Regions from separate parts of the Streptomyces sp. NPDC046985 genome, predicted to be linked through region 1. Evidence: riboswitches for the same ligand, from Rfam matches in the RefSeq annotation. Region 1 holds a riboswitch; each other region holds the start of a gene.
The links. A riboswitch is a leader RNA that binds a small molecule or an ion and turns the genes downstream of it on or off. The one in region 1 is predicted to bind thiamine pyrophosphate.
Positions count from the first base shown of each region.

Region 2: it holds a riboswitch for thiamine pyrophosphate, as region 1 does, so the genes downstream of both, thiO (glycine oxidase ThiO) here and thiC (phosphomethylpyrimidine synthase ThiC) in region 1, are expected to answer to the same signal.
Region 3: it holds a riboswitch for thiamine pyrophosphate, as region 1 does, so the genes downstream of both, ABZ861_RS17050 (thiamine ABC transporter substrate-binding protein) here and thiC (phosphomethylpyrimidine synthase ThiC) in region 1, are expected to answer to the same signal.

Region 1 covers NZ_JBEYWK010000010.1:231,940-235,206, forward strand. Annotated here, with positions in the region: gene thiC (phosphomethylpyrimidine synthase ThiC) at 1-1,201, opposite strand, end outside; TPP riboswitch at 1,194-1,371, opposite strand; gene ABZ861_RS15860 (YibE/F family protein) at 1,443-2,966, shown strand; gene ABZ861_RS15865 (SsgA family sporulation/cell division regulator) at 3,126-3,267, opposite strand, start outside.
Region 2 covers NZ_JBEYWK010000002.1:143,088-146,354, reverse strand. Annotated here, with positions in the region: gene ABZ861_RS03255 (FAD-dependent oxidoreductase) at 1-710, opposite strand, end outside; TPP riboswitch at 1,267-1,378, shown strand; gene thiO (glycine oxidase ThiO) at 1,376-2,539, shown strand; gene thiS (sulfur carrier protein ThiS) at 2,536-2,736, shown strand; partial or broken gene ABZ861_RS03240 (thiazole synthase) at 2,740-3,267, shown strand, end outside.
Region 3 covers NZ_JBEYWK010000012.1:35,596-38,862, forward strand. Annotated here, with positions in the region: gene ABZ861_RS17045 (iron ABC transporter permease) at 1-687, opposite strand, end outside; gene ABZ861_RS17050 (thiamine ABC transporter substrate-binding protein) at 663-1,736, opposite strand; TPP riboswitch at 1,818-1,922, opposite strand; gene rlmN (23S rRNA (adenine(2503)-C(2))-methyltransferase RlmN) at 1,955-3,061, opposite strand; gene ABZ861_RS17060 (TetR family transcriptional regulator) at 3,160-3,267, opposite strand, start outside.

The DNA of each region.
Region 1 (3,267 bases):
TCATCGTCTGTACGTGGAAACGCCTGGCGACGGCGTTGAGTTCCCCGAGTGTGCGCAACTCCGCGAACTGCGCCTCGTCGTTGGCGTCGGCGATCGAGCCCGGCCGCAGACCGTCCCCGAGGGAGTACGTGACGTCGTAGGCCGCGAGGATCTCGCACAGTTCCTCGAAGTGCTCGTAGAGGAACGACTCCTGGTGGTGCGCCAGGCACCAGGCGGCCATGATCGAGCCGCCGCGCGAGACGATGCCGGTCTTGCGGTGCGCGGTGAGCGGCACGTACGCCAGGCGCACACCGGCGTGCACCGTCATGTAGTCCACGCCCTGCTCGGCCTGCTCGACGACCGTGTCCTTGTAGATCTCCCAGGTCAGTTCCTCGGCCCGGCCGTCGACCTTCTCCAGGGCCTGGTAGAGCGGGACCGTGCCGATCGGCACGGGGGAGTTGCGCAGCACCCACTCGCGGGTGGTGTGGATGTTGCGGCCGGTGGACAGGTCCATGACCGTGTCGGCGCCCCAGCGGGTCGCCCAGGTCATCTTCTCGACCTCCTCCTCGATGGAGGACGTCACCGCCGAATTGCCGATGTTGGCGTTGACCTTCACCAGGAACCGCTTGCCGATGATCATCGGCTCGATCTCCGGGTGGTTGACGTTGGCCGGCAGGACGGCGCGGCCCGCGGCGATCTCCTCGCGGACGACGTCGGGCGCCACGTTCTCCCGGAGCGCGACGAACTCCATCTCCGGTGTGATCTCCCCGCGTCGGGCGTAGGCGAGCTGTGTGACCGCTCGGCCGTCGCGGCTCCGGCGGGGCTGGCGCGGACGGCCCGGGAAGACCGCGTCGAGATTGCGCAGCCCGCCGCGCGGAGAGGTGTGCTTGATCCCGTCGTCCTCGGGGCGGACGGGACGGCCCGCGTACTCCTCGGTGTCGCCGCGGGCGGTGATCCAGCTCTCCCGCAGCGGCGCCAGGCCCCTGCGGACGTCGGTGTCGACGAGCGGATCGGTGTACGGGCCCGAGGTGTCGTACAGCGTGACCGACTTCCCGTTGGTCAGGTGCACCTGACGGACCGGCACCCGCAGGTCGGGGCGCGAGCCCTCGGCGTACGCCTTGTGCCAGCCGACGGACCTCCCGGCCCGCCCGTGCGGGGCGCTCTGCTCCTCATCGTTGGACGTCTGCGTGGAGGCAGGCGTGCGTGCGTCCTCGTTGGTCATGAGACCTACTCCCTACGCCGGCATTACCCGGTAACAGGTTCGGCGGTCGGCGCAGCGATTCCCGTCCGTCGACGTCTCGCGGGGAACGGCTAACGTTCCACGTGAAACATCGCGTTGGCGAAGGTCAGCGCCCTCTCAGCCCGGTGCTCCGAGCTCCCGCGTGTGCAAAGGCGTCTCCACGCTAGCGTCATGTATGGCGCGAAGAACAGTGGGCGCCCGCCGCTCTTGGGAGGATCCGCCCGTGACCACGCCCCAGCAGTACCCTCAGCCACTGCCCGAGCCGTCCCGCGGACGCGGCGCCGGGCACGGCCACCGTCCCGGCGACGAGTACAGCCACCGTCCTGGCGACGAGCACGCGTCCTCGCACAGCAGGGAGCAGGCGCAGGCGCAGGCGCCAAGTCACGGCTCCGGGCATGACTCCGGTCACCGGCCCGGCCAGAGCCACGGGCACGGCGACGGGCACGGGCACAGCCACAGCCATGGCCCGGCCGCTCCGGTCTCCCGGCATCTGCGCAGGGTCATCGCCGCGATCCTGATCCCGTTCGCCGCCGCGGTGGCAGCCGGTCTCGTCGTGCTCTGGCCCGGCGGCGCCCCCTCGCACCACCGCACCGGCGTCGGCTTCGACCGGCAGACGCAGCAGGCCACCGTCGCCCAGGTGGTGAAGGTGAGCTGCGCGTCGGTGAACGCCTCCGGCGGCGCTCCGACCGGGGGCGCGTCCACGGCCGGGGGCGCGTCCGCGCAGGCGCAGGCGTCGAAGGTCTGCAAGAAGGCCACGATCCGCGTCAGTACCGGCAAGGACACGGGGCGCACCTTCACCGAGATCGTGCAGCCGGACCAGCCGCGGCAACTGCACCAGGGCGAGAAGGTCGTGGTCGCCTACGAGCCCTCCGCGCCGAAGGAGCTCCAGTACTCGGTCACCGACGTCGACCGGCGTTTCCCCATGGCGCTGCTGGCCGGTGTGTTCGCGCTCGCCGTGGTCGTCGTCGGGCGCATGCGGGGCGTGATGGCGCTGGTCGCGCTGGCCGTCAGCTTCCTGGTGCTGAACCTGTTCGTCCTCCCGGCGGTCCTTCAGGGCTCGAATCCGCTGGTCGTCGCGGTGGTGGGGGCCAGCGCCATCATGCTGATCGCGCTCTACATGTGTCACGGCCTGTCCGCGCGCACGTCCGTGGCCGTGCTCGGCACGCTCATCTCCCTGGTGCTGATCGGCGTCCTGGGCTCGCTGTTCATCGGCTGGGCGGCGCTCACCGGCAACACCGACGACAACACCGGTCTGATCCACGGCCTGTACCCGTCGATCGACATGAGCGGTCTGCTGCTGGCCGGGGTCATCATCGGCTCGCTCGGCGTCCTCGACGACGTCACGGTGACGCAGACGTCGGCGGTCTGGGAACTGCACGAGGCCAACCCCGCGATGGGCTGGCGCGGACTGTACCGGGCGGGCATCCGCATCGGCCGCGACCACATCGCCTCCGTCGTCAACACCCTCGTCCTCGCCTACGCGGGGGCCGCGCTTCCGCTGCTGCTGCTCTTCTCCATCGCGCAGAGCAGCGTGGGCGCCGTCGCCAACAGCGAGCTGGTGGCCGAGGAGATCGTCCGCACGCTGGTCGGCTCGATCGGCCTGGTCGCCTCGGTGCCCGTCACCACCGCCCTCGCGGCGCTCGTGGTCTCGGCCGACCGCACGGCGCCGGCGAACGCCCCCGGCCGCGTCGCGGCCGGTGCGCCGGCGCCCGCGCGCGGGGGGCGGGGCAGGCGCCGCAAGCGCTGACCGGCCGGAGAGCGCGGACCGCTGGGCGCCGACGGCGCTGACCCGGCGGCCGGTGCGGACTCCTGGGCGCCCCGTCCGCCGACGGAGCACCGGAGCGCGCCGTGAGGGCGTCCGTGGAGGAGCGTTACGCCACTGCATGCGCGGCGTTGCAGAAACGCTTCAGCCCGCGCTCTGCTCCTCGGCCAGGATGCGGTACAGGGCCTCGTCGAGATGGGCGTCGAAGTCGTCGAGAGCACCCTCCTGGCCCAACGGCACCAGCTTGTCCGTCCGGTCGAGGAAAGCCACCAGCGGGGCCGTGGAG
Region 2 (3,267 bases), on a different contig from region 1:
ACGACCACGGCGCCCGCGGGCAGCCGCGAGCCGTCGTCGAGCACCACGGCGCCGGGCTCCACGTGCTCCACGCGCGCGTTCGTGCGCAACACGGCGCCGCTGTCGGCGTACCAGCCGGCCATCGGGGCGGCCGCCTCAGCGGGCAGCGCCCCGACGAGCGGCCGGTCGGCGGCCTCGACCACCGTGACGGCGCAGCCCGCCTCGCGTGCGGCGGTGGCGAACTCGGCGCCGATCCAGCCGGCGCCGACGACCACGACGTCGTGCTGCTCGGTGAGCACCGGCCGCAGCCGCTCGGCGTCGTCCAGGGTGCGCAGCAGGTGCACCCCGGGGGTGTCCTCGGCGCCCGGGAGGCGGATCGGTTCCGCGCCGGTGGCGAGGACGAGCGCGTCGTAGGGGACCGGTCCGTCGGAGGTGTCGAGCACATGGGCTTCGGCGCGGACGGCGAGCGCCTCGCAGCCGAGCCGCAGGTCGAGGCCGAGCGAGGCGAAGTCGATCTCGAACGCGGAGCCGTCCGCCTTGCCCAGCAGGACCGCCTTGGACAGCGGAGGCCGGTCGTAGGGCTGGTGGGGTTCGGCGCCGATGACGGTGACGTCGCCGGTGAAGCCCTGCTCGCGCAGGGCGACCGCGGTCTGCACGCCGGCCATGCCCGCGCCCGCGACGACCACGCGCCGCGGCTGTGACGTGCCGTGTTCCTGCGTCTGCTCGCTCACCCGATCACCATAGCCACCTGACGTACGGTCAGTCTGCGGCCCGGCAGGGTGACTCGCTGCACACCGGACCTGACGCCGCACCTGCTCCGCACGCGCTCGTACCGCTCCCCGCCCGCGACTCCCACGCCCTGCCCTCCCCCTGCCGCAGCCGCCCGCCGGGCGGTTCCGCCGCCGTCGGCACGCGGCGTCCCGGGGACGACGTGCCGCCGCGCCCGGACCGGAGGCGGCGGAAGCCGAGCGGCGGTCTCCCTGCCTCCTACCCCGCGGGCGACCGCGTACGTCGTCGCCGCCCGCGCGGGCGACCGCGTACGACGTCGCCGCCCGCACGGGCGGCCCGGATCCGCACGGCACGCGGGCGGCGCCACGCGGCACGGGCGGCTTCACGCGGCCAGCGCGGCTCCCATCGGCGCGCGCGGCGCCCTCGCGCGCGTGCGCCGCCGCTACGGGCGCGCTGCCCGGCGAGCGCTACGGGTGCTGCCCGGCGAGCCCGTGCTGTGGCCGGGAAGGCGTGCGCGCCGGTGAACTTTCGCGGACGCGGCACTAGGGTGGCTGCCGTACAAGCACTCGCGGGAGCCCGGACGCACCGGGCTGAGAGGGAGGCTGGCGGCCTCCGACCGTACGAACCTGATCCGGGTCATGCCGGCGAAGGGAGGGGCTGGACGCCCATGTCCTTGCCACGTACGTCAGACGTCCTCGTCATCGGGGGCGGGATCATCGGGCTGGTGACGGCCTGGCGCGCGGCGCAGCGCGGCCTGGTCACGGCCGTGGTGGACCCCGAGCCGGGCGGCGGGGCGGCGCTGGCGGCCGCCGGGATGCTGGCCGCCGTCACGGAGCTGCACCACGGCGAGCAGACGCTGCTCGGCCTGAACCTGGCCTCGGCCCGCCGCTACCCCGACTTCGCGGCCGAGCTGAGCGAGCTGACCGGGCACGATCTCGGCTACCGCCGCTGCGGCACGCTCGCCGTCGCCCTGGACGCCGACGACCGGGCCCATCTGCGGGAGGTGCACGACCTCCAGCGGGCCTCGGGTCTCGCGTCGCAGTGGCTGACGGGGCGGGAGTGCCGGCGCCTGGAGCCGATGCTGGCGCCGGGCGTGCGCGGCGGGCTCCGGGCCGACGGCGACCACCAGATCGATCCGCGGCGGCTCGCGGCCGCCCTGGTGACCGCCTGCGAGCGGGCCGGGGCGGTCTTCCACCGCTCCTGGGCCGACCGGCTCACGGTGGTACGGGACCGGGCCGCGGGCTGTGTGCTGCGGGACGGCGCCGTGCTGGAGGCGGGGCAGGTGGTGCTGGCCGGAGGGAGCCTCAGCGGGCGGCTCGCCGGGGTGCCGCGGGAGGTGCTGCCGCCGGTGCGGCCGGTGAAGGGGCAGGTGCTGCGGCTGACCGTGCCCCCGCGATACGCGCCGTTCCTTAGCCGGACCGTGCGGGCCGTGGTGCGCGGCAGCCACGTCTACCTGGTGCCGCGGCTGAGCGGCGAACTGGTCGTCGGGGCCACCAGCGAGGAGCTGGGCTGGGACACCACGGTGACGGCGGGCGGCGTGTACGGGCTGCTGCGCGACGCGCACGAGCTGGTGCCCGGCATCACCGAGCTGCCGCTGGCCGAGACCCGGGCCGGGCTGCGCCCCGGATCGCCGGACAACGCGCCGCTGCTCGGACCGACCGGTCTCGACGGGCTGCTGCTGGCCACCGGGCACCACCGCAACGGCGTGCTGCTCACCCCGGTCACCGGCGACGTCATGGCGCACGTCCTGACCTCCGGCGACCTGCCGGAAGAGGCCCGTCCGTTCACCCCGCGGCGCTTCGCCGCCGACCTCTCGGAGCAGCCGGCATGAACGTCTCCGTCAACGGCGAGCCCCGTGAGATCCCGCCCGGCACGGCTCTGGACGCGGTCGTGCGGAGCCTGACCGCGGCGCCCTCCGGAGTGGCCGCCGCCCTCAACGAGACCGTCGTCCCGCGCGCGCAGTGGCCGTCCACGCCCGTGGCCGACGGCGACCGCGTCGAAGTCCTGACCGCCGTACAGGGAGGCTGACCCATGGCCGACGATCCGCTGCTCCTGGGCGCCGCGTCCTTCGGCTCCCGACTGATCATGGGCACCGGCGGCGCCCCCAGCCTGGACGTGCTGGAACGGTCGCTGGCAGCCTCCGGCACGGAGCTGACCACGGTCGCGATGCGCCGGGTCGACCCCTCGGTGCACGGCTCGGTGCTCTCGGTGCTGGACCGGCTGGGCATCCGCGTGCTGCCCAACACGGCGGGCTGCTTCACCGCGGGCGAGGCGGTGCTCACCGCCCGCCTGGCGCGCGAGGCGCTGGGCACCGACCTGGTCAAACTGGAGGTCATCGCCGACGAGCGGACCCTGCTGCCGGACCCGATCGAGACGCTGGACGCGGCGGAGACGCTGGTCGACGACGGTTTCACGGTGCTGCCGTACACCAACGACGATCCCGTGCTCGCGCGCCGCCTCCAGGACGCGGGCTGCGCGGCGATCATGCCGCTGGGCTCGCCGATCGGCTCCGGCCTCGGCATCCGCAACCCGCACAACTTCGAGCTGATCGTCGAGCAC
Region 3 (3,267 bases), on a different contig from region 1:
GCCGCCCAGGATCTGCACCACGCCGAAGGACGTGAAGGTGAACAGGAACACCATCAGCGCGGCGGCCGCGACGGCGGGGGCGAGCGCGGGCAGGGTGACCTTGCGCCAGGCGGTCAGCGGCGAGGCGCCGAGCACCCGCGCGGCCTCCTCCTGCCGCGGGTCGAGCTGGGACCAGAGGCCGCCCACGGTCCGCACCACGACGGCGTAGTTGAAGAAGACGTGGGCGAGGAGGATGGCCCACACGGTGGTGTCCAGGCGCACGCCCCACAGTTCGTCGAGCAGGCCGCCGCGCCCGAGCAGGGCGAGGAAGGCGGCGCCGACCACGATGGTGGGCAGCACGAACGGCACGGTGACCAGCGCCCGCAGCAGGCGCCGGCCGGGGAAGTCGTAGCGGGCCAGGACGTACGCGCCGGGCAGGGCGATCAGCAGGGTGAGCGCGGTGGAGGCGACCGCCTGCCAGGCGGTGAACCACAGCACGTGCCGGATGTCGGACTGCCCCAGCACGTCGGCGATCCGCCCGAGCCGCCAGGCGCCGTCGACCTTGAGGCCGCGCCGGACGATCGCGGCCACGGGGTAGGCGAAGAACGCCGCGAAGAACGCGACGGGCACGGCCATCAGGCCGAGCCGCGCCGCGTTCCCCCGGCGGCGGGCGCGCGGGCGGGCTACTTCAGTACGAGCGAGGTCCACGACTTGACCCACTGGTCGCGATGGGCGGCGATCCGGTCGGGCGCCAGCGTCTCGGGGTCCTTCGCCTGCGGTCCGTAGGCGGTGAACTCCTTTGGCGTCTGGGCGCCTTGGCGCACCGGGTAGACGAACATGTTCAGCGGCATGTCCTCCTGGAACCGCCGGGTGAGCAGGAAGTCGAGGAACGCCTTCCCGCCCCGGGAGTCCTTCGCGTTGCTCAGCAGTCCCGCGTACTCGACCTGCCGGAAGCAGGTGCCGTAGGCCACCCCGGTCGGCGCGGTCTTGGGGCGGGGGTCGGCGTAGACGACCTCGGCGGGCGGGGAGGAGGCGTAGGAGACGACGAGGGGCCGGTCGCCTCCCGCCTTGCGGCCTCCGGCGGATCCGGAGAACTCCTGGTCGTACGCCTGCTCCCAGCCGTCGACGACCTTCACGCCGTTGGCCTTGAGCTTCTTCCAGTAGCCCTGCCAGCCTCCGTCCCCGTACCGCGCGGCGGTGCCGAGCAGGAAGCCGAGGCCGGGCGAGGAGGCGGCGGCGTTCTCGGTGACGAGGAGGTTCTTGTACTGCGGCTTGAGCAGGTCGGCGAAGGAGGCGGGCGGGGCGAGGCGGTGGTCGGCGAAGTACTTCTTGTCGTAGTTGACGCAGATGTCGCCGGTGTCGATCGGCGTGACCCGGCGCCGGGCCTCGTCGACCCGGTACTGGGGCTGGACCAGGTCGGCGTCCTTCGCCCGGTACGGCTGGAACAGCCCGTTGTCGAGGGCGCGGGAGAGCAGGGTGTTGTCGACGCCGAAGAAGACGTCGCCCTGCGGGTCGTCCTTGGTGAGGATGGCCTTGTTGACGGCCTGGCCCGCGTCGCCGTCCTTGAGCACCTTGACGGTGTAGCCGGAGCTCTTCTCGAAGGCCGCTATGACGCTCTTGGAGGCGGCCCACGAGTCGTGGCTGACGAGGGTCACCGTCGTGGAGTCCGCGCCGGCGCGGCCGTCGGACGACCCGCACGCGGACAGCGTGACCAGGCCGAGGCCGAGGGCCGCGGCGACGAACGTGGTGCGATGCACTGATGTCCTCCTGGGTGACGGCCAGGAAGAGACGCGGCCCTGCCCGGGTTCCGCGGCGGGTTCCCGGGCAGGGCACAACAGCTTGAGTGATGACCGAACTTCCTACCCAGAATGACCTGGGCGAGGTTCAGAGGGTCTGCGGCCGGGCCGCACTCTCAGCGCTGTGGCGCTCCCCTGTCGGAATATGAAGGTGTGTACGGCCTCAGAGTACCGTCCGGCTACCGCTCGGTGGCGGCGAGCTGACCGCACGCCCCGTCGATGTCCTGGCCCCGGGTGTCCCGGACGGTCACCGGCACGCCGTGCGCGGCGACGGCCTCCACGAACGCCTTCTCGTCCTCGGGCCGCGAGGCGGTCCACTTCGAGCCCGGCGTCGGGTTGAGCGGGATCAGGTTGACGTGCACCGGCCTGCCCTTGAGCATGCGGCCGAGCCGGTCGCCGCGCCAGGCCTGGTCGTTGACGTCCCGGATCAGCGCGTACTCGATGGACAGCCGGCGGCCGGACTTCGCCGTGTAGTCGAACCCGGCGTCCAGCACCTCCCGCACCTTCCAGCGCGTGTTGACCGGGACGAGGGTGTCGCGCAGCTCGTCGTCCGGCGCGTGCAGGGAGATGGCGAGGCGGCACTTGAGGCCCTCGTCGGCGAACCGGTGGATCGCCGGGACGAGGCCCACCGTGGAGACGGTGATCCCGCGCTGCGACAGCCCCAGCCCGTCGGGCTCGGGGTCGGTCAGCGCGCGGACGGCGCCGATCACGCGCTTGTAGTTGGCCAGCGGCTCGCCCATGCCCATGAACACGACGTTGGACAGCCGCGCCGGACCGCCCGGGACCTCGCCGTCGCGCAGCGCCCGCATCCCGTCGACGATCTGGTGCACGATCTCGGCGGTCGACAGGTTGCGGTCCAGTCCGGCCTGTCCGGTCGCGCAGAACGGACAGTTCATCCCGCAGCCGGCCTGCGAGCTGATGCACATGGTCACCCGGTCCGGGTAGCGCATGAGCACCGACTCCACGAGCGTGCCGTCGAACAGCCGCCACAGCGTCTTGCGGGTGGCGCCCTCGTCGGTCGACAGGTGCCGCACGACCGTCATCAGCTCCGGGAGCAGCGCCTCCTGGAGCCTGCCGCGCGCCCCGGCCGGGATGTCGGTCCACTGCTGCGGGTCGTGCGCGTACCGCGCGAAGTAGTGCTGCGAGAGCTGCTTGGCGCGAAACGGCTTCTCCCCGATCGCGGCGACGGCCTCCTTGCGCTCGGCGGGCGAGAGGTCGGCGAGGTGCCGCGGCGGCTTCTGGGCTCCGCGCGGGGCGACGAAAATGAGTTCTCCGGGCTTGGGCATGGTGGTACCAGTGTCGCAGATCGACTGGGGTGGCCTGCGGCCGTCGGCGCGCAAGCCCGTCGCCGAGGCGAGACGCCGGGCGAGTGCCCGGCGTGCGGTCAGTTCCCCGTGGTCGCGGGGAAGAGGCGCTCGACGGCGGCGACGACGGCGGCTCGGCGCGCGGCCAAGAACGCGGCGCGTCCGTCGCCGGGCGGAGGCAGCAGGTC